3 regions of the Rhizobium sp. BK619 genome follow, and region 3 is predicted to be linked to each of the others. Evidence: riboswitches for the same ligand, from Rfam matches in the RefSeq annotation. Region 3 holds a riboswitch; each other region holds the start of a gene.
What was found. A riboswitch is a leader RNA that binds a small molecule or an ion and turns the genes downstream of it on or off. The one in region 3 is predicted to bind cobalamin.

Region 1: another riboswitch for cobalamin. It lies ahead of FHX14_RS24545 (ABC transporter substrate-binding protein); the one in region 3 lies ahead of cobU (bifunctional adenosylcobinamide kinase/adenosylcobinamide-phosphate guanylyltransferase).
Region 2: another riboswitch for cobalamin. It lies ahead of nrdH (glutaredoxin-like protein NrdH); the one in region 3 lies ahead of cobU (bifunctional adenosylcobinamide kinase/adenosylcobinamide-phosphate guanylyltransferase).

Annotation. Positions count from the first base shown of each region.
Region 1 is NZ_JACIBH010000013.1:174,965-185,463, reverse strand. Features, by position in the region: gene FHX14_RS24570 (MYG1 family protein) at 85-1,008, opposite strand; gene FHX14_RS24565 (HIT family protein) at 1,281-1,772, shown strand; gene FHX14_RS24560 (hypothetical protein) at 1,795-2,358, opposite strand; gene FHX14_RS24555 (ABC transporter ATP-binding protein) at 2,475-3,239, opposite strand; gene FHX14_RS24550 (iron ABC transporter permease) at 3,236-4,276, opposite strand; gene FHX14_RS24545 (ABC transporter substrate-binding protein) at 4,273-5,289, opposite strand; cobalamin riboswitch at 5,462-5,717, opposite strand; gene blh (bifunctional sulfur transferase/dioxygenase Blh) at 6,188-7,468, opposite strand; gene FHX14_RS24535 (2'-5' RNA ligase family protein) at 7,968-8,498, shown strand; gene ilvB (biosynthetic-type acetolactate synthase large subunit) at 8,597-10,303, opposite strand.
Region 2 is NZ_JACIBH010000025.1:6,144-16,642, reverse strand. Features, by position in the region: gene adh (aldehyde dehydrogenase) at 1-628, opposite strand, end outside; gene FHX14_RS32060 (helix-turn-helix domain-containing protein) at 861-1,820, opposite strand; gene msrB (peptide-methionine (R)-S-oxide reductase MsrB) at 2,031-2,513, shown strand; gene FHX14_RS32050 (TIGR03862 family flavoprotein) at 2,560-3,768, opposite strand; gene FHX14_RS32045 (helix-turn-helix domain-containing protein) at 3,836-4,258, opposite strand; gene FHX14_RS32040 (heavy metal translocating P-type ATPase) at 4,330-6,576, shown strand; cobalamin riboswitch at 6,914-7,141, shown strand; gene nrdH (glutaredoxin-like protein NrdH) at 7,401-7,622, shown strand; gene nrdI (class Ib ribonucleoside-diphosphate reductase assembly flavoprotein NrdI) at 7,638-8,054, shown strand; gene nrdE (class 1b ribonucleoside-diphosphate reductase subunit alpha) at 8,033-10,237, shown strand; gene nrdF (class 1b ribonucleoside-diphosphate reductase subunit beta) at 10,438-10,499, shown strand, end outside.
Region 3 is NZ_JACIBH010000005.1:349,427-359,925, forward strand. Features, by position in the region: gene cobN (cobaltochelatase subunit CobN) at 1-3,086, opposite strand, end outside; gene cobW (cobalamin biosynthesis protein CobW) at 3,091-4,140, opposite strand; gene cobU (bifunctional adenosylcobinamide kinase/adenosylcobinamide-phosphate guanylyltransferase) at 4,145-4,669, opposite strand; cobalamin riboswitch at 5,052-5,448, opposite strand; gene FHX14_RS12035 (chloride channel protein) at 5,704-7,494, shown strand; gene FHX14_RS12040 (adenylate/guanylate cyclase domain-containing protein) at 7,501-8,589, opposite strand; gene FHX14_RS12045 (SDR family oxidoreductase) at 8,850-9,620, opposite strand; gene FHX14_RS12050 (cobyric acid synthase) at 9,704-10,499, opposite strand, start outside.

The DNA.
Region 1 (10,499 bases), on a different contig from region 3:
TTCGCGGATGCAAGTCAATCGCCTCACAGTTGGGTTCACCTGAACGCATATGAGATCAGGTGAACCCGGCGCGGACAACGGCCACTACATCCCGATCGAAAGCGCCTCCGTCACCGCCAAATCCGCCATGGCAAGTGCTGCCTCGCGAGTCTTGGCGGCGGCGATGAAGCGGCCGTTGTGGCAGAAGCTCGCGCCCTCTATGCCGCAAACCGCCTCTAGCTCTCCATTGGCGAGACCGGCCCAGGCTGCCGGCAAATCGGCCCTGAGCTCGAAGCCCTCTTCGGCCCGTCGGATGCCGGTCACGCACCAATCCTTTTCGCGCGGATGGACGACGAACAGCAGGTGATCGGCCCCTGCCTTGACGATGGCGGGACGGAACGGCATTCCCCTCGGCAACTCCAGAACGCGCCCCTGCCCCGCAGCCTCGATTGCCCGATGCACCATCGCCTCGGCCCGCAACTTTGCAGCGCTCTGGGCTATCCTCGCCTCGACGAAACTGCGGGCAATGGCAAGTGCTGCGTGGAAGGCGCGATCGTCGGCCTCGGGTTCCGCTTCGTCGAAAACCGGTTTCAGCGTCTCCAGCAGCGCCGGCAGCGTCAAGCCCGCCAACGGTCCCGAGGGGCTGAGCGCGCCATTGTCGGTCAGATCGATGGGCAGCACGAAGCCCGCATCGAAAGTGCCGTGCACAGCCTCGACATGAGCTTCGGGAAGGCCGGAGGCTGCAAGATAATCACGGCCGTAATGCTTCCAGATCAAGCCAAACGAGCTGTAGGGCTGGCCATCTTCGCGCGTCGGCGCGCCGCGCTGGTGGTGATCGAATATCCCGGCAGCAGGATCATAGGCACCGCCGACATCATAGATGATGCGGCCTTGCCCCGGCGTGATCCATTCCGGCGCCCGGCTGCGGACGATACGCGCCTGCGGAAAAAGCCGGGTCAGAATGACGCTCGACAGCAATTCATCGGCATGGAAGCCACCGGAATGGGTGACGAGGAAATCGGGGATCATGGGAGCTTTGCGCCTTGTCGTTCGCGGAGGGTCCGCTTGCGGGTCGGAACCAGATAGCCGTTGCCGGCGACGATCTCAACCCATGCTTGGCGCATTTCACTTCAGCGCCGCCCTGCCGCTCGCCACCCATTCGTCTTCATTGGGTTTGCGAGTGACACCGCGAAGCCGAGAACGAGTCACGGTCGATCTCCAGGATCGCCGTTGCAGCCCTCGCAAAACTGCCTATTCTCCGGCGTCGAAATGTTCCTTTGCGAAAGCGAAAGAGGCGGCGCTTGCAAATTCCTCCGCAGTTTCATGTTGCCGAGACCGCGGGATGGCTGGTGAACCACCGGATGAACTCCGCCCTTCCCGGCTATCTCATGATCAGTTGCAAGACCGACACGACCGACCTTTCGGATTTGTCCGAAATGGCGTTGGGCGAATTCGGCCCATTGCTTGCAAGAACGCAGAAGGCGCTGAAACAGGACCTGAATGCTCAGCGCGTCTATATCGGCCGATACGGGCACTCGCCCGGTTATCCGATCCATTTTCACGTCATCCCGATATATGACTGGGTGGAAGAGTTGTTCTGGAAGGACAGCCGGTATCGTCTGCTCGAGAAGTTTGCAGAAGGACCGGGAGAAACCGCAACGGACGGCGCGGAGCTGACGCTGTTCGTCTGGCGCGAGTTCTGTGAACGCGCAGTGCCGCCACCGGCCCAAGGGCCATCGGTCTTAGAGGTCATTGCGTTACTGCGGGAGGTAATGCGGTTTCCGGCGCCTTGATTTCGTGCATCGAGTCAACCGCCTAAGGCAACGCCGGTCCCGGCTGACTTGCAACAAGCGCACGGCCGGCCGCCGCGCCGGCATGAAGGCAGATAAGGCCGATCGCGGCCAGAGAATTGATCAGCAGGACATTCGCCACCACAGACGCCGAAAACGCTCCCTCGCCTGACGGAAGCACGGCCGTCGCGGCAAAGAGCACGCCTTCATAGGCAACGAAGCCGGCCATGAAGGCGCCAGCCGCGGCGACGCTGAGGCCGGCGGCAAGGCGAAGCACGCCGAGCGCTGCGGCCAGGGATGCGAATGCCGCAATACCGATCGCCAGACCCCAGGCATAGCTGTCCCAAGTCTGGGGATAGCCGAGCACGAGATAGCCGACCATCTGGTTGGCGAGCCAGGCCAGCAGAACCGCCGTCAGCGCCATGCGCCGGGGAAGAATGACCGCCGATACCGCCGCCAGGGCCACGAAGGGCGTGACGCAGGCAAAAACCAGGCTGAGAGCGACACTTGTACCTGAAATGATGACGACCCAGGCGACGGCGAAGCCGGGGATGACGGGGCGCAGGGGAAACTGATTTCGTTCGAGCATCTCGAAACTCCGTTCGACCGGGGCGGCGCATACGCCCCGAGAAATCATACGCCAGTCCATGAAAAAGGCCAGTGAGGTCATATCTCCTCCTTGAGATCGACAGTCCCGGCCGTTCCTCAATCCATCACGTATTGGATATGATGCCGGCCATGCACGGCCGATTTCTGGACATGGGCGCGTACCCCGAACACCCGGCCGATCATCTCCTCCGTCAGCACCTGCTCCGGCGCGCCCGAGGCGACGACCTCGCCTTTCTGAAGCACCGCCAGGCTGTCGCAGAACATCGCCGCCAGGTTGAGATCGTGCAGCGCGACGATGCAGGTGATGCCGAGCTTCGAGATCAGTTGGAGAATGTCGAGCTGGTGCTGGATATCGAGATGGTTGGTCGGCTCGTCGAGCAGCAGCTCGCTCGGCGTCTGCGCCAGCGATCGCGCAATATGGACACGCTGGCGCTCGCCGCCCGACAGCGTCTGCCAGAGCTGGCCCGCCCTCGCCTGCATGTCGACTCGCACCAGCGCTTCCTCGACGGCGGCATCGTCCTCCGCGCCGAAGGGCGCAAGCAACCCGCGATGCGGCGTGCGGCCGAGCCGCACCACGTCGCGCACGGTCAGCTGCGTATCGGTCGTCGACTGCTGCTCGACGAAAGCGATGCGTCGGGCAAGGGCTGCGCGCGACAGCGAAGCGATATCGTCGTCGCCCAGCCGGATGACGCCGCTGCGGACCTTGCGCAGCCGGCAGATCAGCCTCAGCAGGCTCGATTTGCCGGACCCATTCGGCCCGAGCAGACCGAGAACCTTGCCCTTTGTCACCGTCAGGCTGACGCCGTTGACGATGACCGTATCGCCGGCGGCGAAACTCACCGCGTCGATGGTAATGCTCATGCGCTCCTCCGCACGCGATAGAGGATGACGGCGAAGGCCGGTGCGCCGAAGAGCGCCGTGACGACGCCGATCGGCAAGACCTGCTGCGGGATGATGATGCGCGAGACGATATCGGCGCCGACCATGTAGATCGCGCCGCCGAGCGCCGTTGCCGGCAGCAGCCGCCGATGGCCCGGCCCGACGAGGAAGCGGGCGGCATGCGGAATGACCAGGCCGACGAAGCCGATCGAGCCCACCACGCTGACGACGCTTGCCGTCATCGCCGCCGTCAGGCCGAACAGCAGGATCTGGACGCGGCGCACGGCAATGCCGAGCGAGGCGGCTGCATCCGTGCCGAAGGCGAAGGCGTCGAGCGCCCTGACATGGGCCATGCAGATGACGAAACCTGTGAGCGCGATCGGCACCGAGAGATAGACATCCGGCCAGCGCACACCGCTGAGCGACCCCAGAAGCCAGAACAGGATGCCGCGCGCCTGCTCGGCATTCGCCGATGTCGTCACGATGTAGGAGGTCAGCGCATTGAAGAGCTGCGAGCCGGCGACGCCGCACAGGATGATGCGCTCGCCGGTTCCCCCCACACCCGTCGCCAGGAAGCCGACCAGCAGAAAGGCGATGACCGCGCCGATAAAGGCGCCGCCGGACAGGCCGAAAACACCGTAGCCGAGGCCGAGGATCATCACGCAGACGGCTCCGGTCGAGGCGCCGGCGGAGATGCCGAGTACATAGGGTTCGGCCAGTGGATTGCGCAGCAGCGCCTGCAGCACGGCGCCGCAGAGCGAGAGCGACGCGCCGGCGCTGGCTGCAACCAGCGCCCGGCTCAAGCGATAATCCCAGACGATGCCCTGGTGGATGCGGCTGAGCTCGAACTGCGTGCCGAACAGCCGGTTGGAGACCGCCTCCGCCGTCGTCGCCAGCGGGATCGCGATCTCGCCGATCGAAACGGCAAGGCTGATCATCAGTCCGAGAAGGAGAAGGGCTGAAATGGTGAGCGCGGCAAGCGCCCACCATCCTTGTTGCCTGACCGACACTGCCTTCACTGCGACAGGCCGAAGGATTTGATGCCGTTCGCCAAGGTCTCGATGCCGTCGATCGTGCGGATCGTCGGGTTCATCGATTGCGCGTCCATCATCACGAAGTGCTTGTTCCTGACGGCATCGAGTTCCTTGGTCACGGGGTCGTTCTCGAGAAAATCGATCTTGACCTTCGGATCGTCGGCGGCGTAGCGGCGCCGGTCCATGGTGGCGAGCACGATGACGGCCGGGTTCGCCTGGGCGATGGTTTCCCAGCCGACCAGCGGCCATTCCTCTTCGGTCGTGACGACATTCCTGGCGCCGATCGCCTTCAGGATATAGGCAGGCGCGCTGTTCTTGCCGGCGATGAAGGCATCGCCGTTGACTTCCTTGCTGGAGAACCAGAAGACGATAGGCAGGTTCTTGCCCGATGCGCCGGATATCGATGCGACGGCATCCGCCTCGCGCTTCTTCAACTTGGAAATCAGCGCATCGCCGCGCTCCTTCACGTCGAAGATCTCCGAGAGCTCGGCGATCTCACGGTAGACCAGCTCCATCGTGAACAGCTCCTTGCGCACACCGTCGCCGCCATCGGTGTTGACCTTGGCGACGCAATCGGCCGGCGCGAGATAGGTATTGATCCCGAGATCCTGGAACTGCTCCCGCTTGCCGACGGAGCCCTGTGCGCCGACATGCCATTCGAACTCGGCCGCCACCAGGTCGGGCTCCTGTCCGACGACGGATTCGAAGCTCGGATCATTGTCGGCGAGACGCTTTATCTTGCTGTTGGCCCCGGCATATTGCGGCAGGACGGGACCGACCCAGACGGCCGTGCCGGCGATCTTGTCGGCAAGGCCGAGCGAGAAAAGAATTTCGGTCATGCCCTGGCCGATCGAAACGATCTTCGACGGCGCTTTCTGGAAAGTCACCTGCTCACCGCAATTGGTGATGGTCAAAGGATAATGGGTGGCGGCAAGGCTCGGTGCCGCAAGGCCGATCAGCCCGAAGGCAAATGTCATGGTTGCGAGAATCTGGCGCATGGAAACCTCGATTGAAGGGAAAAAGCACGGTTATGCCGCACGCGCGGCCGAAGACACGCTGACGCGCGCGCTAGCCGCAGGAGGCCCAATCGAGACGGATGCATGCCGGAATTCGGCGAAGGTTCAGAAGGTCAATCATGTCTGTTCCTTATCCGGGCATCCCCGCCCGGTTGATTGGATCGTGATTGACGGCAGGTCTCCTGGCTTGCGGATATCCGTCTTTCATCCGCCTTCCCGCGATATATCGCAGTGGCGAGGCTATCAGCCCTTCAGAGATGGCCAGTCGCTGGCCACTTCTGAGATGATCGACAATCCGCATACAGTTGCGGGGGCAGCCACGGTCTCGGTCCCTACTGGGTCGTCCTCACCGTGTTCCCTATTAATCCCCTTGGAGTCATCTTCAGGGAACCGTCGCCCCCAGTTACGTTGCCGGCCCGCGCGACGTCAATGATTATTGCGGAGGATTGAGTTTGGGTGGGTGAAAAATGGAGATGGAACGTGGGAGGGCTGGTGGCCGGCGTGATGCCAGCATCCTCGCCTCCTCAGGATAAGGCTCTCTTCAGCGTTGGCGCCGCTTTCTCCCGTTCCGGGGCGCGGCATCCGCCAACGTCCCTCATGCTGAGGTGCGCAGCCCGAGAGGGCGAAGCCTCGAAGCACGCCGCAACGCTGCTCCTTGCTACAGACGCATCCAGCTCTGCAAATGGAGCACCCGCCTCGTCCTTCGAGGCTTCGGCCAATGGCCTACACACCTCAGGATGAGGCTCTCTTGGGCGCCGCCGCTGCATCCCTCAAAGCTGGCCATGAGGGCGCGGCATCCGCCAACGTCCCTCATGCTGAGGTGCGCAGCCCGGGAGGGCGAAGCCTCGAAGCACGTGCCGCAGCGCTGCTCCCTGCGTTCCTACAACGCATCCAGCGGGATCTTCAGATACCGCCGCCCATTTCCCTCCGGCTCCGGCAATCTGCCTCCCCGAATATTCACCTGCAGCGCGTGCAGCATCAGCTTCGGTTTCGGCAGCGTACGGTCTCGCGCCTGGCGCAGCGCCACAAAGCCGGCCTCATCGATGCCCGATATATGCGGATTGGCGCCCTTCTGGGCGGTCACCGTGCTTTCCCAGCGGGGATGGCGACCGCCAGGCTGATAGTCGTGGCCGGAAAAGAGCCGGGTCTCCTCGGGCAGCGACAGGATGGCCTGGATCGAGTGCCAGAGGGCGCTGGCGCTGCCGCCGGGAAAATCCGTGCGCGCCGTGCCGGAATCCGGCGTAAATACGGTGTCGTGCACGAAGGCGGCGTCACCGATCACATAGGTTACCGAGGCAAGCGTATGGCCGGGCGAGAACATCACACGGGCTTTAAGCCCGCCGATCTCGAAAGTGTCGCCCTCGGCAAACAGCCGGTCCCATTGCGAGCCGTCGGTTTCGAGTGCCGGCCAGTTGTAGATCTCCTTCCAGAGCAGCTGGACCTCGGTGACATGGGCGCCGATCGCCGTCGGCGCGCCGGTCTTTCCTTTGAGGTAGTGCGCGGCGGAGAAATGATCGGCATGTGGATGCGTGTCGAGGATCCACTCGACCGTCAACCCTTCGCTGTCGATATGCGCGAGGATGGCGTCGGCATTGGTCGTTCCCGTCGCACCCGACATCTCGTCGAAATCGAGCACCGGATCAATGATGGCGCAGCGTTTCGTTACCGGGTCCGAAACGACATATTGCACACTGCAGGTGCGGGGTTCGAAGAAGGCCTTCACGACAGCCGCCTGCCCTGCCCGCTTTTCCAGCCAGCGGCGTGCGCCGGCAAGATCGAAGCCGAGGTTTTGACCGAAGGCCTCGACGTCCCCGGACTGCATCCGCCCGTCGAGCACCTCTCCCAGCGTATAGAGCGTCAGTGCCCGTGTGCCGCTCTTGCAATGAGCGACGACCGGCCCCTTCGCTTGCATCATCGCCCTCTGGAAGGCGCGGATATCGGCCTCGGTAATCTCGGGCCCTTTCACCGGCACGAAGCTGTAGGCGAGCCCCGCGGCGGCGGCGGAAGCCTTTTCCGCCGCATCGCCCGGCTGCCCCGGCTCCTCGCCATCCGGCCGGGCATTGATGACGCCCGCAAAACCGTCTGCCGCAAAAGCAGCAAAACCGGCGGCATCGGGCTGCCCCGCCACCGATATCAGCTCATTGACCCTTACGGATGTCATCGAAGCCCCCGCGCTGCCTGCATCGGCAGTATCGCATGTATATCGGTACAATCTCACAAGTATATTGCCGAGCGCAAGAATAGTCGCTTGGCGCCGCTCCCCGCGCCTGCAACCGTGCCTTCGCCAGCCCGCCTGCCGCCTGGCAGGCGATGGCGCGGGAATAGAGCATGAGGGGATCAGGCATCGGGTCGACAGACGCCAACGTCCAAAAGAGCCTCATCCTTATACGTTGCCGTTGCTGTATAATGCGGCTGTGCGGCGGGGATGCGTGTCATCCCTGGGTTTTTAACTCGCACCTCAGCGAGCATTCCGTCGCCATGTCTTCGCTCGAACGGTTGGTTGGGCCTTGAGCCCGCGTTGCAAGGAGGAGCACCATTATCCCTTGCGCCAGCCCGATATTCAGCAATGCCGGCCGCCGCCATGCTCCTTCCTGGCCGCTCGACATCGGCAACGATATCGGCCTAAGGTCCAGGCGCGATGGACTGGATAACGCTCGCAAATGCCTTACGGGATCAGCCTCAAATGTCTGAACGAGACCGCATCGCCGGTTTTCAAACTCTGGGATCAAGCAGCGGCATTCGAAGAGACGGCTTCGATGCGGGCTTTGAATTATCCTCCGCACCTCACCCTCGCAGTTTATCAGGCGTTTGATGCAGATCGATTGGGCGAGGCGCTCGAAGGTATTTTCTGGACGCGCCCCACCGTGACCGTAGCCTTTTCGGGCATCGGCTATTTTCAGAACGACTTTCTCGTTCTCTGGGCGCGCCCGATCCCAGACGGCGCTCTTCTCCAACTGCACGCGGCTCTCCATCGAAAGATTGATCCTACCTTCTGTCATGAGCACTATCGACCCGGCAATTGGGCGCCCCACTGCACCATTGCAGCGAAAGTGCCGAAGGCGAAATCAGCGGCCGCGATCAAATGGGCGAACGAAAACAGCATGCAGTTCTCGGTAAATTTCGACGCCGCCGATTGTGTCCGGTTTCCGCCTGTTGAGATATTGAGCGAGATCAGGTTGGCGCAGCGATGATGCTGCCGGCGCAAGGCTACATTGTCGGCCTGATGGTTCGACGCCAGTCGCAGAATCCACCGCTGCGACTGACATCCTCAAACCATGCTCCAAAGCCGCTAGACGCGCCACTCCCCATCAGCATCGGCTGACGCGGCAAACTGCGCGACGCCAACGTCGCCGGACAGCAGCATCTCCTTGCGCGCCCGGCCCGCCCCGATCGTCGGCAGGCGATCGGCGAGTGCGGCGACGCGGCAATCGAACAGAACGGGCATGTTCACCTCGATCATCTCCAGGATCGCATCGTCGAGTTCGGCCGGCCTCTCACAGCGAATGCCGTGTCCGCCATAGGCTTCCGCCAGTTTCACGAAATCCGGATTTCCGTGCTGCCGAACCGCTCCCTGATCGCCATTATTGAGAATGAAGATCTTGATCGGCGCGTTGTGCTGCACGGCGGCCGACATTTCCTTCATGGTCATCTGCACGGAGGCATCGCCGGCTATGTCGAGGCTGCCGGGATTGGCGATCTGCACGCCGAGGGCGGCGGGCAGCCCGTATCCCATCGTCCCCAGGCCGCCTGATATCATCCAGCGGTTCGGCTGCTCGAAGCCGTAATATTGCGCCGCCCAGATCTGATGCCGGCCGACCTCCGTCGTGATGTAGGTATCCCGATCCTTCGTCAGTTCGTAAAGCCGCTCGATGGCATATTGCGGCATGATGACGTCCTCGCGCATCGCATAGGAAAACGATCGCCGTGCGCGCCAGCCTGCAATCATGCTCCACCACTCGGCCAATCTCGCCCGGTCCGGCGCCCGCTGAAGCGCCCGCCAAAGACGAACGAGCTCGGAAAGCACGTCGCCCGCATCGCCCCGGATACCGATATCGGCGCGTACAGTCTTGTTGAGCGAGGCAGCATCGATATCGATCTGAATCTTCCGGGAATTCGGTGAAAAACCATCGACGTCGGCGGCAAGCCCGCCGTCGAAGCGCGCGCCGATGCAGAGCATAAGGTCGCAGTCCTGCATCGCCATGTTGGCCTCATGGGAGCCGTGAAGCCCGGCCATCTTCAGCCAGTTCGGACTGGAAGCCGGATAGGCGCCGAGCCCCATCAGCGTCGACGTGACGGGAAAGCCGGTGAGATCGACCAGCTCGCGCAACCGATTTACCGCTTCGGGGCCGGAATTGATGATGCCGCCGCCCGCGCAGATAACCGGCCTGCGTGCCGTTGCCATCAGAGCGATCGCAGCCTCGATCTCCCTCATGCCGCAGCTGTGGTCCGGCTGGTAGCTCGGTCTCGGGGCGACAGCCTCAGGCGGTGCATAGCTGCCGCTTGCAAACAGCACGTCTTTGGGCATGTCGACCAGAACGGGTCCGGGCCGGCCTGACCCGGCGATGCGAAAGGCCTCGTGGATGACCGCCGCGAGCTCATTGACGTCGTTGACCAGCCGATTGTGTTTCGTGCAGGCTCGGGTGATGCCGACGGTATCGCATTCCTGAAACGCATCGGACCCGATCAGCGTCGTCGGCACCTGGCCGGACAGGCAGACGAGCGGCACGGAATCCATCAAGGCATCCTGAAGCGGCGTGATCGCGTTGGTAACGCCGGGTCCAGAGGTCACCAGCATGACGCCGACCTTGCCCGTCGAGCGGGCGTAGCCCTCGGCGGCATGGCCGGCTCCCTGTTCATGGCGGACCAGAATGTGTCTGATGTCTTCCTGCTGGAAAAGCTCGTCGTAGATCGGCAGCACGGCTGCGCCGGGGTAGCCGAATATATGCTTGACGCCATTGTCTCTCAGCGCCTGGAGAACGATTTCCGCGCCGGTCATCTGCGCGCGCGGGGTGTCGATGGAATGACGGGGTCTCATGGTTCCGTTCCTTGATCAGTATGACGATGTGTGGAAAGTCCGACGAGGCGCCCGCCCCGGATTCAGGGCATAAAAAAAGGCCCCGTCAGGAGCCTGCTTACCGCGCATGGGTGCTTTCGCCGGATGGCTACACCATCCTGCCCATGCGCCCGATCAC
Region 2 (10,499 bases), on a different contig from region 3:
TGAGGACGCCTGGCGGCAGCAGATCGCCGACCAGTTCGGCCCAGAGCAGGATTGAAGCCGGGGTCTGTTCGGCGGGCTTCAAGACGACGCAGTTGCCGGCGGCAAGCGCCGGGGCGAGTTTCCACGTGGCCATCAGGATCGGGAAATTCCACGGAATGATCTGGCCGACGACGCCGAGCGGCTCGTGGAAGTGATAGGCGACGGTGTCATGGTCGATCTCGCCGATCGAACCTTCCTGGGCGCGGATGCAGGAAGCGAAATAGCGGAAGTGGTCGATCGCCAGCGGAATGTCCGCCGCCATGGTCTCGCGGATCGGCTTGCCATTGTCCCAGGTCTCGGCCTGGGCAAGCAATTCCAGCTTGTCCTCCATCCGCTGGGCGATCTTCATGAGGATATTGGAGCGCTCGGCAGCCGAAGTGCGGCCCCATTTGTCCTTGGCCGCATGGGCGGCATCGAGCGCCAGATTGATGTCCTTTTCACTGGAGCGGGGAATGTCGCAGAGCTTGCCGCCGGTAACGGGCGTTAGGTTTTCGAAGTATTTGCCTTCGACCGGCTCGCGCCATTCGCCGCCGATATAGTTGCCGTATTTGAGCTTGAACGGCGACTCGACGACTTTCTGATGAAGCATGTCATCCTCCCTTGATGATCCAGGTTCCCAAGCGAACCGGTGGAAGGAAAATGTGCGCGTTTTGCCGAAGGGAACAGGGGAGGTCTTCGATACCGCAGCGCACACTGTCGCACAGATGCGACAGCTCGGGTCACGATCGATGGTGTCGGTGGAACGTTCGGGCGTTAGCTCTTTGTTTTGATGCATGTCGTTATCCCGGAACCGCTGCACACTTCCGGGCGACATGCATTCGTCAGTGCAGGTCGAACTTCTTCATCTTCCGATGCAGGGTGGCGCGGCTAATGCCGAGGGCGACGGCCGCCTGCGAGACGTTGCCGCTGGTGCGCGACAGCGCCCGCAACAGAGCTGCTTTTTCCGCCTCGACGATCTCCTCCTGCTGCGAGACTCCAGCCTCATGCAGGGCATCGGCCGCCGGAATGCCGGCGGCGATTCGCTTGTCGTCCAGCTGCAGCGCGATGCGGGCAGCGCGCGTTGCGCCCAGCACCAGATCGTGCCGGTCGACGGCAAGCAGGGCGGCGGCGGAATTGACGCCGGCCGGGACCATCAGGAAACGGGCGCTGGGAAAAGCCGAACGGAAGAGGTTGAGCTCGATGCGCATCGCCGCATCGCGCACGGTCTGCGTCAGGATCGTCAGCGTCATCTCGTTGACGTCTTCGCGGCAGGTGGAAATATCGAGGGCTGCGGCCACCCGGCCACGGTGATCGCGGATCGGTGCCGTGGTGCAGCTGAGGCTGGTATTGGCGCAGAAGAAATGCTGGTCGCGGAAGATGGCGACGGCGCGTTCGTCGGCAAGCGCGGTGCCGATGCCGTTGGTGCCGATGCTCGCCTCGGTCCAGACCGAGCCGGTCCACAGGCCGAGTTCGTGAAACTCCTTGTCGTCGCCGGCAGCCCCCCGGCGCTCCAAGGCAATGCCATTCCTGTCGGTCAGAAGCAGGCAGCAGCCGGCTTTGCCGACGGTGGTGAAGAGACGATCGAGTTCTTCGGTCGCGCTGGCGATCAACTGCCCGGACTGTTCGCGGGCACGGCGGAATTCCTCATCGGTAACGCGCAGTGGCGCCCGTTCGTCTTCCGGAGCGAGCTGATGCATGGTCATGCATCGCCGCCAGGAGGCGACAACCGGAGAACTGGCCGCGGCGGAATCGCGCTGGGCAGAGGTGTAGACATGCTCGGCGTGTGCTGAGTGTTCGTGCATCGGCTCCTCCCACGGAACTTCAGCATAGTCTGATGGAAAAGCGGCCGGTTTGCAATCGGCCGGTCCCGGACGGCCATCGGCCTGCGGGTTTTTCAGGCGAAGGGGGCAGAAATCACATTTCGGTGTTCGAACGCCGACAGTGTAACAAAAGACCGCTCTCGCCCGTAGTTCTGTGCAGAAACAGCTTTGCAGGGCGAGGAGATCCCGACCATGTTAAACAGACGATTGTTGCTGATGGGTGCCGCTTTCGGCGGGCTTGCGGTTCGCTTGGGGGCCGGCAAGGCGATCGCCGGCGAGACGTTTGCGGTGACGCACACAGAGGATGAATGGCGCAAGCTGCTGACGCCGGATCAATTTGTCATCCTGCGTCAGGCGGGCACGGAAAATCCCTTCACCAGTGCCCTGCTGCATGAGGAGCGAAAGGGCATCTTCGCCTGTGTCGGCTGCGACCAGAAGCTCTTTTCCTCGGCGACCAAATTCGACAGCGGCACCGGCTGGCCGAGCTTTTGGGCACCGCTCGACCATGCCGTCGGCACCACAAACGACACCACTTTCGGGATGGCGCGCACGGCAGTCCATTGCGGCCGCTGTGGCGGCCATCTCGGCCATGTCTTCGATGATGGTCCGAAGCCAACCGGGCTTCGCTACTGCATGAATGGCCTTGTCATGACGTTTCATCCAGCCTCGGCCTAATCGAAGGAGGTCTTGCTTGCTGTTCAGTGCCGGCGCGCGCCAGGGCCTATCCTTGCAGCCAGGCCTCGATGCCGCGCGCAGCGGCCCGGCCGGTCGCAAGGCAGGCGGTAAGGAGGTAGCCGCCGGTCGGCGCCTCCCAGTCAAGCATCTCGCCGGCGACGAAGGTGCCCGGCAGCGCCTTCAACATGAAGCCGTCGTCGATGCCGCTCCAGCGGATGCCGCCGGCCGAGGAGATCGCCTCGCCGATCGGCCTTGTCTCGAGAACCGGCACCGGCAGGGCCTTGATCAGGCCGGCGAGACGGCCGGGATCGGCTCTGTCGCGCTCGGGAGCGAGTTCCCGCAGCAATGCCGCCTTGACGCCGTCGAGGCTGGCGCCCTTGCGCAGGCGGGTTGAAAAGCTCGATTTGGCGTCCTGCCGCGCGAGATCGCGGGCCAGCCTTTCCACTGTCCGGCCCGGGGCGAGGTCGAGCGTCAGGGCCGCGCTGCCGCGGTCCAGCAGCCGGTCGCGGAGGCTCGCCGCATGGGCATACACCAGACTGCCTTCGATACCGGTTGTGGTGATGACGAATTCGCCGGGCAATGTCCCGGCTTCGGAGGTGGCGGTGACCGATTTCACCGGCTCGCCGGCGAAACGCTCGCGGAAGTTTTCGCTCCAGCCGACGACGAAGCCGCAATTGGCGGGCTGGAAGGCGTCGATCTCGACACCCTTCTCCGATAACCACGGCAGCCAGCCCGCATCCGAGCCGAGGCGCGGCCAGCTTGCGCCGCCGAGCGCCAGCAGGGCGGCGTCGCAATGGACGATGCTGCGCCCTTCCGGCGTTTCGAAAGCGAGACCCTCCTCGGCAAAACCGATCCAGCGGTGGCGGGTGCGCAGCGTCGTGCCCTGCGCCTCCAATCGTCTGAGCCAGGCGCGCAGCAAGGGAGAGGCTTTCATCACCGTCGGGAAGACCCGGCCGGACGAGCCGACGAAGGTCTCCGTGCCGAGGCCTGTCGCCCAATCCCTGATATCGCCAGGGGTAAAGGCATCGAGAGCCGGCCGCAGCCGGGCAGAGGCGGTACCGAAGCGCGTGGCGAAACGGGCATAATCCTCGGAATGGGTGATGTTCAGCCCCGATTTTCCGGCCAGCAGAAATTTGCGGGCGAAAGTCGGCATGGCGTCGTAGACCGTCACCGCATGGCCCGAGAGCGAGAGCAGCTCGGCGGCCGCCAGGCCCGCCGGGCCGCCGCCGATGATGGCAATTCGCTTCTGGCTCATGGATGTCTTTGCCCGATTCTTTCTGGTGCCGTTTTGGCGCGGCTGCGCCTTGCCTGCAAGGGCGGGATCAGTGATGCGAATGCGTGCACTGGCCGTGGTCGGCGAGAACCTCGATGACACGGCATTGGTCGACGCGGCCGTGGCCGCAGCCTTCCACCATGGTTTCCAGCTCGGCCTTCAAAGCCATCAGGCTGCGGATGCGCTGCTCGACTTCGACGAGACGAGCCTTGGCGATGGCATCGGCGGAGGCGCAGGACTGGTGCGGATCATCCTGCAGGGTCAGCAGCGTGCGGATCGCTTCGATCTCGAAGCCGAGTTCGCGGGCATGGCGGATGAAGGCAAGCCGGCTGATATCGGCAGGTTCGAAGGAGCGCTGGTTGCCTTCGCTGCGGCTCGGCGCCGCGAGCAGGCCGATGCTCTCATAATAACGCACCGTCGGCACTTTGACCCCGCTCCGGCGAGCCGCTTCACCGATCGTGATCTTTTTCATGATTTTCCTCTTGCACCTCTAGTCGCTAGAGGATGTAGGAGGGATGCTTCTGTTTGACAAGGAAACGGATCATGGCTGAGACGAGCGAGACACGATACCGGGTCGGCGGCATGGATTGCGCCGCCTGCGCGAGCAAGATCGATACCGCGGTCAGGCGCGTGGCCGGGGTCGCCGATGTTTCCGTCTCGGTGATGGCGGGAACGATGACCGTCCGGCATGACGGCAGCAGCGACCTCAAGGCGATCGAGAAGAAGGTGACGGGGCTCGGTTATTCGGTCTCGCCCTTTGCCGGAAGCGCAGCGCCGGCGCGGGACCATGGTTCGCACGATCATCACGATCACGACCATGACGATCACGAAGGTCATGATCATACCGGCCATGATCACGCAGGTCACGATCATGACCATGGCGAGAAGGAAATCGAAGGTCTGCATGGACACGACCATGGGCCGACGACCGGTCCCTGGTGGCAGAGCAAGAAGGGCCGGCTGACCATCCTCTCGGGTGCAGCGCTCATTGCCGCCTATGCCATCGGCCATCTGGTGCCGGCGATCGGATCCTATGCCTTCATCGTCGCCATGCTGGTCGGCTTGGTGCCGATCGCGCGGCGCGCTGTCATGGCGGCTCTCTCCGGCACGCCGTTTTCGATCGAAATGCTGATGACGATCGCCGCCGTCGGCGCCGTCATCATCAATGCGGGCGAGGAGGCGGCGACCGTCGTGTTCCTTTTCCTCGTCGGCGAGCTGCTGGAAGGTGTCGCGGCCGGCAAGGCGCGCGAAAGCATCCAGTCGCTGACGGCTCTGGTGCCGAAGAATGCGCTGCTGGAAGACAATGGTCAGACGCGGGAGGTTCCGGCGGAAAGCCTCGCCGTCGGCGCGATCATCATGGTGCGTCCGGGCGACCGCATCTCGGCGGATGGCATCATCGTCTCGGGCGAGAGCGCGATCGACGAGGCGCCGGTAACGGGCGAGAGCACGCCGGTGCGAAAGGGTGTCGATGCCGTCGTCTTTGCCGGAACGGTGAATGGCGATGCGGTGCTCAAGGTTCGCGTCACGGCGGCCGCTGCCGACAATACCATCGCCCGCGTCGTCAAGCTGGTGGAAGAGGCGCAGGAATCGAAGGCGCCGACGGAACGTTTCATCGATCGGTTCTCGCGTTATTACACGCCGGGCGTGGTGGTGGTTGCAGCCCTGGTCGCGGTCGTTCCGCCGCTGCTGCTCAGCGGCGTATGGAACGAATGGGTCTATAAGGGCCTTGCCATTCTGCTGATCGGTTGCCCTTGCGCGCTGGTCATCTCGACGCCGGCGGCGATTGCCGCCTCGCTTTCAGCAGGCGCGCGGCGCGGGCTGCTGATGAAGGGCGGCGCGGTATTGGAAACGCTCGGCAAGGTGACGATGGTCGCCTTCGACAAGACAGGCACGCTAACCGAAGGCAAGCCTCAGGTGACCGACATCGTTTCCTTCGGATTGAGTGAGGCGCAGATCTTGTCGCGCGCAGCAGTGCTGGAGCAGGGCTCCAGCCACCCCTTGGCGCTGGCGATCCTCAACCGCGCCAAGGCCGACGGCCTTCCCGTGCCGCCGGCCTTCGAGCTGGAGGCGCTGCCAGGCAAGGGCGTCAGCGGCAAAGTTGGCGGCGAGACGCTGGATCTGCTGTCGCCGTCCGCTGCCCGCGAGCGCGGAGCACTCGATGGCGACAAGGATGCACGCATTACTGTTCTGAACGACGAGGGCAAGAGCGTATCGGTGCTGCTCGTCAATGGTGTTGCGGTCGGCCTTATCGCCATGCGCGACGAGCCGCGCGAGGATGCCAAGACCGGGCTTTCCACGCTCAAGTCGGCCGGCGTCAATACAATGATGCTGACGGGCGACAACAAGCGGACGGCAGCAGCCGTTGCCGGCATGCTCGGCATCGACTGGCGCGGCGAGATGATGCCTGAGGATAAACAGCGGGTCGTCGGCGAATTGAAGGGCCAGGGCTTCATCGTCGCCAAGGTCGGCGATGGCATCAACGATGCGCCGGCGCTGGCCGCTGCCGATATCGGCATCGCCATGGGCGGCGGCACCGATGTGGCGCTGGAGACGGCGGATGCCGCCGTGCTGCATGGGCGCGTCGGCGACGTGGCGCGGATGATCGAACTGTCCAAACGGACGATGCGCAATATCCTGCAGAATATCAGCATCGCGCTGGGACTGAAGGCAGTGTTCCTGGTGACGACGATTGCCGGCATCACCGGGCTCTGGCCGGCGATTCTCGCCGATACCGGCGCCACCGTGCTGGTGACGATCAATGCGCTCAGGCTGCTTCGGATAAGGATGTAAACATCCGATACTGTCCTTGCGTCGCTGGTCATCTGAAGAGTGGCATAGACCACTGACAACGGGCGCCAGCCCCTCTTTCGTCATGCTCGGGCTTGTCCCGGGCATCTGCCTTCGGTCGATTGGCAGCAGATCCTCGGCACAAGGCCGAGGATGACGTGGAGGGAGGTTTGCCATCGAATTGAGAGCGGCTACAGGCCGGCGCTCTTCGTTCCGGCCTTCTCCACAGCCTCTTTTGCTTAAGCCTTCGTTATCCATGTTTTTCACTGGAACGCAGTGATTTCAAACCTGCCGTAACGCAACGCACAAACCATCCGTTGACGTGATTTTTGATTCGCGTACTATATCTAGTGTTCAAGGTTCCTTCGATTCGTGTCGGATCGCGGGCTAAGACGGGAATACGGTGCGTTTCGCCATGACGGCGCAACAAGGCCGGAGCTGCCCCCGCAACTGTGAGCGGCGAGCAACTGTCCGATTTCAGGTCACTGAGGCATGATGCCTCGGGAAGGCTGGGGCAGGGTGCTTCGACCCGCAAGCCAGGAGACCTGCCTTGAACTAGATGTCCACGGGCGGGGTGTCCGGAAGGTCGCGTGCATGACAGCGGAATGATCCGCGCCTGTTGCGCTGCCCCGAACGTCCGCATGAGCACTTCGGGGTTGAAGTCATGTCCAGAATATCAAGGCCGCCGCCCGCGCAAATCCCGAAAGGGAACGTCTCAGGCGTTTAAAGCGCCGACTTGCAGATCACTATCAAGCGTTGCCCCGGACGCCGCAAGGCGCCCGATCCCTGTCTTGCGTCCTGAATTCTTTGACATCACGAGGAACATGATGAGCGTTACCGTCTACAGCAAACCCGCCTGCGTCCAATGCACTGCCACCTATCGCGCCCTCGACCGGCTGGGCGTCGATTACGACATCGTCGATATCTCCGAGGATGCCGAAGCGCTCGATCGTGTCCGCAGCCTCGGCTACATGCAGGCGCCGGTCGTGATCGCCGGCGAGCGGCATTGGGCGGGTTTCCGCCCCGATATGATCAGCGCGCTCTCCTGACCGAGGAAAAAGGCGATGGGGCTGATCGTCTATTATTCCAGCCGATCCGAAAATACCCATCGCTTCGTTGCCAGGCTCGGACTGCGCGCGGCGCGCATTCCGGCGGGCAGTGCGGATGCGTTCCATATCCGCGAACCCTTCGTGCTTGTTGTGCCGACCTATAGCGGCGGCGACGGCCCAGGGATCATAAAGGGCGCCGTTCCCAAGCAGGTGATCCGTTTCTTGAACGATGCGGAGAACCGAGGACACATTCGTGGCGTGATTGCCGCGGGCAACAGCAATTTCGGCGAGACATACGGGCTCGCCGGCGACGTGATCTCGCAGAAATGCCGGGTGCCGTACCTCTACAGGTTCGAGCTCATCGGCACGGAGGAGGATGTCGCCAACGTCAAACACGGAATGGAACGATTTTGGACACGGGAACAACTCTGACGCGGGATGCGGGCGCAAAATCGCATAACAGTTTTGCTCATCCCGCCGGCGAACGCCCTTTGAAAGCGGCGGAAGCGCTCGATTATCACGCGCTGAACGCCATGCTGAACCTCTATGACGATGAGGGCAGGATCCAGCTCGACAAGGACCGCATGGCGGCGAAGCAGTATTTCCTGCAGCATGTGAACCAGAACACCGTGTTCTTTCACAATCTGAGGGAAAAGCTCGATTACCTCGTGACCGAGGGCTATTACGAGCAGGAGGTTCTCGACCAATATTCCTTCAATTTCGTCCGCGACCTGTTCGACCAGGCCTATGCCAGGAAATTCCGTTTTCCGACTTTCCTCGGCGCCTTCAAATATTACACCAGCTATACGCTGAAGACCTTCGACGGAAAGCGCTATCTCGAGCGCTACGAGGATCGCATCTGCATGGTCGCGCTCACTTTGGCGCGTGGCGACGAGGCCCTTGCCCGCGACATGGTCGACGAGATCATTTCCGGCCGTTTCCAGCCGGCGACGCCGACCTTCCTCAATGCCGGCAAGAAACAGCGCGGTGAACTGGTTTCCTGCTTCCTGCTGCGGGTCGAGGACAATATGGAATCGATCGGCCGGTCGATCAATTCGGCGCTGCAATTGTCGAAGCGCGGCGGCGGCGTGGCGCTGTCGCTGACGAACATCCGCGAGGCCGGCGCGCCGATCAAGCAGATCGAGAACCAGTCATCGGGCATCATCCCGGTGATGAAGCTGCTCGAAGACAGTTTCTCCTATGCCAACCAGCTCGGTGCCCGCCAGGGAGCGGGTGCTGTCTATCTCAACGCCCATCACCCTGACATCATGCGCTTCCTCGACACCAAGCGTGAGAATGCCGACGAGAAGATCCGCATCAAGACGCTGTCGCTCGGCGTCGTCGTGCCCGACATCAGCTTCGAACTCGCGAGGAACAACGAGGACATGTACCTGTTCTCGCCCTATGACGTCGAGCGCGTCTATGGTGTGCCCTTTACCGAGATTTCGGTGACGGAAAAATATCGGGAGATGGTGGCAGATGCCGGCATCTCCAAGAAGAAGATCAAGGCGCGGGAATTCTTCCAGGTGCTTGCCGAAATCCAGTTCGAAAGCGGTTATCCCTACATCATGTTCGAGGACACGGTGAACCGGGCGAACCCGATCGCCGGGCGTATTTCGATGAGCAATCTCTGCTCGGAGATCCTGCAGGCCAGTGAGGCGAGCGAATATAATGACGACCTCTCCTACAAGCATCTCGGCAAGGATATTTCCTGCAATCTCGGCTCGCTGAACATTGCGGCCGCCATGGATTCCGCCGATTTCGGTAAGACGATCGAGACCTCGATCCGGGCGCTGACGGCGGTTTCCGATATGAGCCATATTGCCTCGGTTCCGTCGATCGAGAAAGGCAATGACGAAAGCCACGCGATCGGCCTCGGCCAGATGAACCTGCACGGATACCTCGCCCGCGAACGTATCTTTTACGGTTCCGAAGAAGGCGTCGATTTCACCAATATCTATTTCTACACGGTGACCTATCACGCGATCCGCGCCTCGAATCTGCTGGCGCTCGAACGCGGCACCAGCTTCAAGGGGTTCGAGAACTCGAAATATGCCTCCGGCGAATATTTCGACAAATATACCGAGCAGGAATGGAAGCCGGCGACGGTGAAGGTGCGGGCGCTGTTCGATAACGCCGGCATCCTTGTTCCGACACAGGAAGATTGGGCAGCGCTGAAGACGGCTGTCATGGCCTCCGGTCTCTATAACCGGAATCTGCAGGCGGTGCCGCCGACCGGGTCGATCTCCTATATCAACCACTCGACCTCCTCGATCCATCCGATCGTCTCGAAGATCGAAATCCGCAAGGAAGGCAAGATCGGCCGCGTCTATTATCCGGCGCCGTTCATGACCAACGACAATCTCGATTATTATCAGGACGCCTACGAAATCGGTGCGGAGAAGATCATCGACACCTATGCGGCGGCGACCCAGCATGTCGACCAGGGTCTGTCGCTGACCTTGTTCTTCCGCGACACGGCGACGACGCGCGACATCAACAAGGCGCAGATCTACGCCTGGAAGAAGGGCATCAAGACGATCTACTACATCCGCCTTCGCCAGATGGCGCTGTCCGGCACCGAGGTGCAGGGGTGTGTGTCTTGTACGCTGTGATTTGAATTCGGCTTTGGACCAGCAAGATGCCCCTCACCCTAACCCTCTCCCCGTAAAAAACGGGGAGAGGGGACGTGCCCTGCGAGAGGTTGCGAGGGAACGGAGAGCTTGCGGCTTGCCTCCTTCGCCCCGTTTACGGGGAGAAGGTGCCGGCAGGCGGATGAGGGGCAGATTCGGACATTCCTCAAAAGGACCACCCAATGAACATGCAATTGAAAACCGTCTCCCGCGTGCGCGCCATCAACTGGAACCGCATCGAAGA
Region 3 (10,499 bases):
CCAAGGGAAACCGGCCATTCGCCGTGATCCTGCACATAGCGGCGCACCAGCAGTTCGGCGGATTTCTTGCCGAGTTCGTAAGCGGCCGGCGTCGGCACCGCGCGGCTGTCGACCGAATAAAAATTGCGGCCCGTCGGCAGTACATCGGGCCGCCCGCGGGTCGGCGCACCCGACGGGCCGGGTGCGACGAAGCGGCCGTCGAGGCCGGCAAGCAGGCCGGATATTTCCGCCGGGCCGCAGGCAAGGATCGAAGGCTTGAGACGGGTCTCGATCTCGAAGAGCACCGCCTGCGTCGCCGTCCATTCCGCGGGGCAGGCGATCTCGCCGGAGACTAGCTTGGCCGCCAGCAATTCGATGCGCTCGACGGTGTCGCCGTTGGTGCGCCAGGGTGCATCGAGAACGTCGGCGAGTATTGCGGGACGCGTTCCGGTCCACGGGGCGGCCATGTCGCAGTCGAGGGGGTCGAACGTGGAATTACCCCCCTCTGTCCTGCCGGACATCTCCCCCACAAGGGGGGAGATCGGCAAGGAGTAAGACAATCGCTCTATATCGATTGTTTGGGGAGGCCGGTGCTCCGATTCAATCTCCCCCCTTGTGGGGGAGATGTCCGGCAGGACAGAGGGGGGTGCCCCAGGCACATTGCCTACCCCCGCATCCTCAGCAATCGCCCGCTGCAAACTCGCATCCCCGCCCTCACCCAGCCCGCGCGGCACCCGCGCCAGCGCCACGGACAAATCCGTCAGCAACCGCCCCTCCGGCGACACGCCGAACACATGCAGCCCATCCCGGATCTGCATTTCCTTGAGGTCGCAGAGATAGGCGTCGAGTTTCTTCAGCGCGTCGCCTTCGCTTTCGCCGCTCTTTATGCCGGCATCCCGGTCGAGGCCGATATCGGTCACGAGATCGAGGATCTGCCGGCTGAGCAGGCGGATGCGGCGGGGATCACCGCCGGAGGCCTCGTAATATTCGTCGACCAGCGCTTCCAGATCCTTGAGCGGCCCGTAGCTCTCGGCTCGCGTCAAAGGCGGCGTCAGATGATCGATGATGACGGCTGCAGTCCGGCGCTTGGCCTGCGTGCCCTCGCCCGGATCGTTGACGATGAAGGGATAGAGATGCGGTAGCGGCCCGAGGATCGCCTCGGGATAACACTCTTCCGATAGCGCCAGCGCCTTGCCCGGCAGCCATTCGAGATTGCCGTGTTTGCCCATATGAATGACGGCATCGGCGCCGAACTCGCGCCGCAGGAAAGCATAGAAGGCAAGATAACCGTGCGGCGGCACGAGATCCGGCGAATGATAGCTCTCCTTCGGATCGATATTATAACCGCGCGCCGGCTGAATGCCGACGAGAACGCTGCCGAAGCGGGCGAAAGGCAGGGCGAAGACGCCGTCGAGAAAATACGGATCGTTCTCGGGATCGCCCCAGCGGGCCCTCACCTCATCCTGAATCTTATTGGGAAGAGTATCCAGGAAGCCGTTGTAGAGACTCAGGGAAAGGGTCTCGCGAATGACCCTGCCGTCATGCCCTGAATTGGTCGGCCCTTGCATCAGATGCCGGATCAGCGCGTCGCCATCGGCCGGAACATCGGCGAGCGGATAACCCGCTGCCGCCATCGCCCGCAGCACCTCGATGCTGCCGGCCGGCGTATCCAGGCCGACCCCGTTGCCGAGCCGGCCGTCGCGGTTCGGATAATTCGCCATCACGAGCGCGATGCGGCGGTCGCGTGCCGGAGTGGCGCGTAGCCGCGCCCAGTTGGCGGCGAGTTCCGCCGCATAGCGCACCCGGCCGGCATCCGGCTCGCTGGCGACGATGTTGGTCTCGACGGCAGCATCGTAACGCGCCGCCGTCTTGAAGGAGACCGCCCGCGCCAGCACCCGGCCGTCGACTTCGGGCAGCGCCACGTTCATGCCGAGATCGCGTGCCGACAGGCCTTGCGACGAAGTTGCCCACGCCTCCCGCGACGAGGCCGACAGGATCGCCTGCAGTACCACCGCCCCGTTCGCCTCCAGCACCGTCGGCTGCCGATCCGCACCCGGCGCCGAGACCGCAAAGCCCGTCGTGTTGATGACGACATCGGGTTTCAGCGCCGAAAACACGCTTTCGAGAATGCCTGTGGAAACCGGGTCCTTGAGGCTATAGGCAAAGACCGGCAACGGCCGGAGGCCCTGAGCTTGCAAGGCGTCGATCAAGGCCTCGATCGGCTTGATCTCGCCGCTCTGCACGAGGGCGCGGTAGAAGCTGATGGCGACGATGGGGGAAATCTTAGGTTCGAATCCCGCCTCTTCCGTTGCGCTCGGGGTACCCCCCTCTGTCCTGCCGGACATCTGCCCCACAAGGGGGGAGATCGGGGATGCGAGGCTTCGCTCCATCTCTTCGGCCGAGCGCGCGGCATCCTCATAAGTTTGTTTCGTTGGAAGCCCAAGCGACTTGCCGATCTCCCCCCTTGTGGGGGAGATGTCCGGCAGGACAGAGGGGGGTATCGCGGCCTCAGCTGACGACGGCGCGGTCACCTGCCGCCACTCCTCGACCCCGATCAGCCCCCGCCCCGGCCACCAGATGCCGGCTTTCATCAACGGTACTGCCGGCGCCGGCTTTTCCGCACCCGACAGCATCACCCCGGCATAATCGAGAAAGGCGCGCGCATTGGCATCGCCGCCCTCGATCAGATAGGCCCAGAGTGCATCGAGATCATCGGCTGCGATGTTCGAGAAGGGTACCAGCCCTGCATCCGGCCTGGCGTCACCCGGCAGCACCGCAATCTGCGCGCCGGCGCGGGAGGCTGCCGCATGCAGCGCCTCCAGCGCGTAGCGGAAATAGCTGGCACCGCCGAGCGCACGGACGATGATGAGCTTGGCGTGCCGCGCCGTGCGCTCGACATAGGTATCGACCGACATCGGATGCTTGAGGCTCATCAGGCTGGCGAGCCGCAGCGAATGCGGCCCACCGCAGGCGCGATGGGCGGCCGCGATCGCCGCGAGCTCGCTGTCGGCGGCCGACAGGAACAGGATATCGCCCGGCGTCTGACCGAGATCGATTGCCTCTTCGCCGTCGCTGATCGTTCCCTGCTGGGCCAGAAGCAGATGCATGGGCTTACGCCAGCGCCTCGATTGCCGCCTTCACCGCACCCTGATCCATCTCATGCAGGCCGATGACGACGAGGCGCGTACCGCGCTTTTCCCCAGGCGCCCAGGCTCGATCGAAATAGTGGTCGATACGGCTGCCGACGGCCTGGAGCTGCAGGCGCATCGGCTTGCCCGAAACATCGACGAAGCCCTTGAGGCGCAGCACGTCATGGGCTGATATGATGCTCTTCAGCGCCTCGACGAAGCCGGCCGGATCGGCAACGGGGCCGAGCTCAACGACGAAGCTGTCGAATTCGTCATGATCGTGCGGCGTGCCGTCCTCATGCTCCAACTCGTGATGGGACTTGCGGTTGGCGATATCGTCCTCCGTGCCGATGCCGAGGCCGAGCAGAATGCCGGCCGGCACCTCGCCGTTTTTCGCCTCGATCATCACCGGCTTGCGCAGGGTGCGGGAGGCGACCTCGTCGCGCACCCGGCCGAGGCCGGCCACGTCGATCAGGTCGGTCTTGTTGAGCACGATGAGATCGGCGCAGGTGAGCTGGTCCTCGAACAGTTCCTCGATGGGGCTCTCGTGATCGAGCGATTGATCCTCGCTGCGCGCCGCCTCGACGGCATCGTGGTCGTCGGCGAACCGGCCGGCGGCGACAGCCGCGCTGTCGACGACCGTGATGACGCCGTCGACGGTCACCTGGGTGCGAATGTCAGGCCAGTTGAAGGCGGCGACCAGCGGCTGCGGCAGAGCGAGGCCCGAGGTTTCGATGACGATATGGTCGGGCCGCTGCTCACGCTCCAAGAGCTTTGTCATCGTCGGAATGAAATCGTCGGCGACGGTGCAGCAGATGCAGCCATTGGTCAGCTCGATGATATCGTCCTCGCTGCAGTTCTCCGCGCCGCAGCCCTTCAGCACCTCGCCGTCGACACCGAGATCGCCGAATTCATTGATGATCAGCGCGATCTTTTTACCGCCTGCATTGGTCAGCAGGTTGCGGATCATCGTCGTCTTGCCGGCGCCGAGAAAGCCGGTGATGACGGTTGCGGGAATCTTCTGCTGGTTCATGGACTTAACCCTTCATTTTCAGCGGCAGGCCTGCCGCGATAAAATAGACTTCGGCGGCCTTTGCCGCGATCATCTGGTGGAGCCGGCCGGCATGATCGCGAAAATCCCGCGCCATCCGATTGTCCGGTACGATGCCGAGGCCGACCTCGTTGGAAACGAAAACGAGCCGCGCCTTTGCCCGCGGCAAATAATCGGCGAGCGCCAAAAATTCCCCGGCCATGTCGCGCTCCGCCATCATCAGATTGGTGACCCAGAGCGTCAGGCAATCGATCAGCACGACGCGGTCCTCGCCGTCGATGGCGGCGAGCTTGCCGACGAGATCGAGCGGCTCCTCATGCGTCGTCCATGACGGGCCGCGATCGGCCCTGTGTTGGGCAATGCGCGCCTGCATCTCCTCGTCCCAGGCCCGCCCGGTCGCGAGATAGTGGCGGTTGAGGCCGCTTGAAACCACGAGGGATTCGGCAAAGCGGGATTTGCCGGAGCGTGCGCCGCCGAGGATGAAGACTGTAGTGATCGGGCCAACCGTCATGTGAGCGCCGCCCTTTGGCAGGATAGGGCCCGCCGTGCCGCCCCCCTCATCCGACCCTTCGGGCCACCTTCTCCCCGCTGGGGAGAAGAGGGAGCAAGCTTTTGTCTTTGACCGTCTCTCTGATCGCAGTGGCAGGAGAGGGACCGAGGCGTCGCCACGTACCTCTTCTCCCCATCGGGGAGAAGGTGGCGGCAGCCGGATGAGGGGGTGAGCGACGATAGAAGCGAATGCGCATAGCGCAAGCGAAGGACAATAAATTGCGAGCCGTATGGCCCCCTCGTCCAACCCGTTGCGCCATTGACCGCACCAAGCCATGCCGAATTCAATCGTTCAGCCAAAACAACCTCCGTGCTGGCAGCGGGTCTCTTGCCCAGGGTTGGGCTTTTCGCCCGGCACGAATGGCAGGTCTCCTGGCTCGCGGTTGTCGGCCGCGATCGGGGCGGACCGGAAACCGGTCGCCCCTGATCGTGCCAGCGGATCTGCCTCGCCTTCCCGGCTGCATCGGTGAAAAGGTGGACGATTCGTAGAAATGGAGGCGTCCGACCCCGGTTGATCACCATGCATGTCCAGTGGCTTTTCCGGCATGTCGCCCGTCCCGCCTGCCTGCACGATTGCAAGCTGCCAGCCGGAAGAGCTCGATGCCGGATGGAAGACCCTCACCGCTCTACAGTCGCGGGGTCGGCTGTGATGAAGGCGCCCGGTGTGGGTCCGCCCCGTCACATTCCCTTTTCATCCGGAAGGCGTAACGCCGATCCGGAACCATCCGTTAGTATCCGAGGATGGTCAGATGACCATCCGTTGAGGGATGGTTAGGCAAGCTCAAGAGTGAAGTCAACCGGCCTTGGCGGTCGGCCATCGGCGGCAAGGCAGGCACGCTCACTGAAACACGACTTACTCGACCAGGAATATCGTCATTTATCAGAGGCTTACGTCATAAATATTTGACCTACGCGCCGGCTTTTCGCCGCAATTGCACTGCAAGCGGACTGCGCCATCGCCCTTGACCGGGCCTCTTCCTGCCTAGTTGTCTTGCCATGCTTATGAAATTGGATCGGCGCCGGTTCCGAGCGCTGTGTGTTTTCTTCGATCCGGGGCGGCTGCGGGCGCTGACCCGCCGTAGCGAAGTCGGGCTGTCTCTGGCGGGCGCTGCCGTCGGCATTGCTTCCGGTCTTGCCGTGACCGGCATGAGCTTCGTCTCCAATGAACTGCATCAGCTGATCTTCGGTATCGCCGACAGCGAAAGGCTGAGCTCGTCGGTGATCGACGACAAGCTGCTGCTGCTCACCGCCCCGGTCATCGGCGGCATCCTGCTCGGCCTGTTGCTCTTCATTTTGGCCAAACGCCGCAAGAAGCCGATGGTCGACCCGATCGAGGCCAATGCGCTGCATGGCGGCCGCCTGTCCTTGACCGACAGCATCATCGTCGCCGTGCAGAACCTGATCTCCAACGGTTTCGGCGCCTCGGTCGGCCTGGAGGCCGGCTATACCCAACTTGCCGCCGGCCTCGCCTCGAAACTCGGCCTGAAGCTGCAGCTTCGCCGTTCGGATCTTCGCGTCCTCGTCGGCTGCGGCGCAGCCGGCGCCATCGCCGCCGCCTTCAACGCGCCGCTGACCGGCGCCTTCTATGCCTTCGAACTGATCATCGGCACCTATACGATCGTCTCGCTGACCCCTGTGGTCGTCTCGGCCCTCGTTTCCACCCTGATCGCAAGGCTGCTCACCCATGGCGATTTCACCATCGATATCGGCGGCTTCGGTGCGGTCGTGCCGGCCGACTATATCCCGGCGCTGCTGCTCGGCGCGGTCTCGGCCGGCGTCGGCATCCTGATCATGCAGGGCGTCGCCTTCGTCGAGGAACTGGCCCGCAAGAGCGCGATCGCCCCGCCCTTCCGCCCGGCGCTCGGCGGCATCATCGTCGGGCTGCTGGCGATGATCTCGCCGCAGGTGCTTTCGGCCGGCCACGGTGCATTGCATCTGAACCTTTCCCGCGACGTCGCCATCCCGGCGCTGATCGGCCTCTTCCTGTTGAAATCCTTGGCTTCGGCGATCTCGATCGGCTCGGGCTTCAGGGGCGGCCTGTTCTTCGCCTCACTGTTCATGGGCGCCCTGCTCGGCAAGCTCTTTGCCTATTGCGGTCCCTATTTTGCCGATGCGACGCTGACGCCCGTCATTTATGCCGTGGTCGGCATGAGTTCGCTTGCCGTCGCCGTCATCGGCGGGCCGCTGACGATGACGTTCCTGGCACTCGAAATCACCGGCGACTTCCCGATCACAGCGCTGGTGCTTGCCGCCGTCATCACCTCCTCGCTCGTCGTGCGCTCGACCTTCGGATACTCCTTCGCCACATGGCGCTTCCATCTGCGCGGCGAAAGCATCCGCAGCGCCCATGACGTCGGCTGGATCCGCAACTTGACGGTGGACAAGCTGATGCGCGCCGACGTCAAGACGGCAAGGGCGGGCATCTCGCTGGAGGAATTCAAGAAGGCCTTCCCGATCGGCTCGACCCAGCGCGTTATCCTCGTCGAGGAGAGCGACAAATATGCCGGCCTCGTGCTGGTGCCGGAGATCTACGCCAACCCGACCGACGCGCAGGACGAGGGCAAGACGCTCGCCGATTTCATCCATTATCGCAACGATTTCCTGCAGCCGCAGATGAATGCCCGGCAGGCGGCGGCGATCTTCGACAAGAGCGAAAGCGAAGCACTCGCCGTCGTCAACAACCTGATCGAACGCAAGGTGATCGGCCAGCTCAGCGAAAGTTATACGCTGCGCCGCTACAGCGAAGAACTTGACCGCCGCCGCCGCGAGGTCTCCGGCGAAATCTGAAGGGCGCTATGACGCTGCGCCGGCCAGCCGGAAGACGTCGGCCTTCTTCGACACGCCCCGCAATTCGAACGATCCGAGATACTCGCAGGGGACGGCTGACGTCGCCGCGAAGCTCTCTGACAGCAGCAGGTCCTGCTCGAGCATTCCGCAGAGCTTTTCCAGCCGCGAGGCTTCGTTGACCGCCCTGCCGATCACCGTGAAGTCGAGCCTGTCGTGGGCGCCGACGTTTCCGTAGAAAACTTCGCCGAGATGCAGCACGACATCGATGCCGATATCGGGGCCTCCGTTGCGCGTCCGCTCGCGATTGAGCTCTTCGTTGGCCTTCAGCAGATTCTGCGCCGAAGCCAACGCCGCTCTGCAGGCTTTTTGCGGATCCTCGGCCTCGGTCGGAAAGATCGCCAGCACGCTGTCGCCCATGAATTTGAGGATCTCGCCGGAATTTTCCTCGACATGCCGACCGATCAGCTCGAAATGCTCATTGAGAAACCCGACGATCTCCGCGGGCTGATAGACCTCGGTCAAAGCCGTGAAATTGCGAAGGTCGGCCAGCAGGATGGCGGCATCGATGGAACCGCCCATTCCCCTGCGGGTTTCGCCGGCAAGGATGCGCGCGCTCGTCCTGGCGCCGGTATAGACCGCGAGGATGTCGCTCGCCGTCTTCGACACCGCCACGCGGTAAGCTGCCAGTCCGAGTGCCGGGAATAGCTCTGCGACGACCGCCAGTTGATCATCGGAAAATCCGCCCGGTGCATCGCTCGTCAGCGAGAAACCGAGCCCGCGCAGCGCGACTTCCTTCGGGAATTCGAAAAGGCTGATCACGTGATCCGTGCCCCCGGAAAGCGCGAATTCGTTAAGCTCGGTATAATGGAGACCCTCGCCGCTTGCCAAATTCCATCGTCCCGTTCTTTCGCCGCGGCTCAAAAGGTAAAAGATCGGCGTCTTCTCGAAGTCACGCTCCGTCGCACTACCGTGCTCGGCATTTTCAAGGACGGTCTCACCGCCCCGCGTGAAATTGGCCGCGACGCCGCGATACATGGGATGCAGCGACGGCATTCTGATACTCGCCCGCCAGATCGGAAACCCGTCCGCAATCAGCCGTTCGCACAGGCCGGCAACGAGGTCGCCGATATGATCGCTGGTGATTCCCTGCTCTATAATCCATTGAATATGATCGCTAATTTTCGAACCTCCACATGAGCCGGCGCAACCTTATGACGGCAAATCGGGCAAATGGGCGGCGATGCCGAACCGGCTGACGCCCTCTTAATTGATAGTCGCGCCAAGCCGATATTTCCAGCCGTCATCAACGGCAAGTCTTTTCATACGAAGCCGACACAACGCCGGCGGGTATCTCCTCACATCCGGACCGTCATGCCGCCGTCGACAGTCAATACATGGCCGTTGACGAAGGAGGCGGCGCCGCTTGCAAGAAACAGCGCCGCGCCGGCGATCTCGTCCGGGCGTCCCCAGCGTTGGACCGGGATGCGCTGGCGCACGAAGGGCATCAATTCCTCATTCGCGGCCATTGCCGCGTTCGTCTCCGTGGCGAACCAGCCGGGTGCAATCGCGTTGCTGGTGATGCCGTAAGGGCCGAATTCGACCGCCATACCGCGCATCAGTCCGGTCAGGCCCTGCTTGGCAGCCGGATAGACGCAGTCGCCGGGCATGACGACATGACCGCTGATCGAGGTCACTGCGATCAGGCGACCATAATTGCGCCGCTTCATCAGCACTGCGGCATCGCGCGAAAGCATCATCGCCGCGGCCAGATCGGTCCGCAGCAGTTCGATGATGCCATCATCGTCGAATTCGGTCAGCAGCCGCCTGTCGCGGGCGCCGACATTGTTGATCAGAATATCGAGACGGCCGTGGACCTTTTCGATATCGGCCATCACAGCACGCTGAGCCTCGCGGTCGGCGATGTCGAACACGGCAGCCTCCGCCGAGCCGCCCGCCGCACGCAGCGTCCTTACGGCCTCCTCCAGCGTCGCCGCTGTGCGTCCGGTGACGATGACATGCGCGCCGGCCTCGGCAAGCACCCGCACCATCTCGAAGCCCAGACCGCGGCCGCCGCCGGTCACGAGCGCCACCTGACCCGCCAATGAAAATCTATCCGATATGCTCATGGTTTCATCACTCTCAACCGGTCTCGCCGCGAGAATTAATGGACTCAGTCAACTAATTTGGCAAGAGTACAAAGAGGGGCAGCCTAACCGAGCAGCCCGGCCAACCAGCGCGGATCGAGGTAACGCTCGAGTTCTCCGGCGATCTCATCAAGCGCCTGCTCGACACTCTCACGATAGTTCCGCCGCTCGCCCGAAAGACCGAAGCTTTGAAGCAGCCGGGTGCGATAGGCGTCGCTGCCGAAGAGCCCGTGCAGGTAGGTGCCCATGATTCGGCCGTCGGCGGAAATCGCGCCGTCGGGCACGCCATCGACGATTGCCGAAGGCCGGTCGCAATCCGGGCCGCTCGTCACGCCGAGGTGGATCTGGTAGCCGGCAAGCGGCACGTCGTATTCGGTCGAGCGGGCATGGCTGTTGCGCACGGTTTTTTCAGGCGCCATTTCGGTCTCGACGTCGAGAAGTGCCAGCCCCGGCGCCTCGAGCGTCCCGCCCTCGAGACCGAGCGGATCGTGCACCGTGCGGCCGAGCATCTGGTAGCCGCCGCAAATGCCGATCACCCGGCCGCCGCGTCTGACATGCATATGGAGATCGCGGTCCCAGCCTTCAGCCCTGAAATCGGCGAGATCCGATATCGTCGATTTCGAGCCGGGAAGAATGACGAGGCTCGCATCGGCAGGCAGCCGTTCGCCTGATCGCACGAAGACCAGTTCGACGTCCGGCTCTGCCCGCAGCGGGTCGAGATCGTCGAAATTGGCGATGCGCGATAGCACCGGCACGGCGATCTTCAGCGCGCCCGCCCTGCCCTTCGCCAGCCGTTCGAGCACGACTGAATCTTCGGCCGGCAGGCGCGCCGCACCCGGCAGCCACGGCACCACGCCGAAA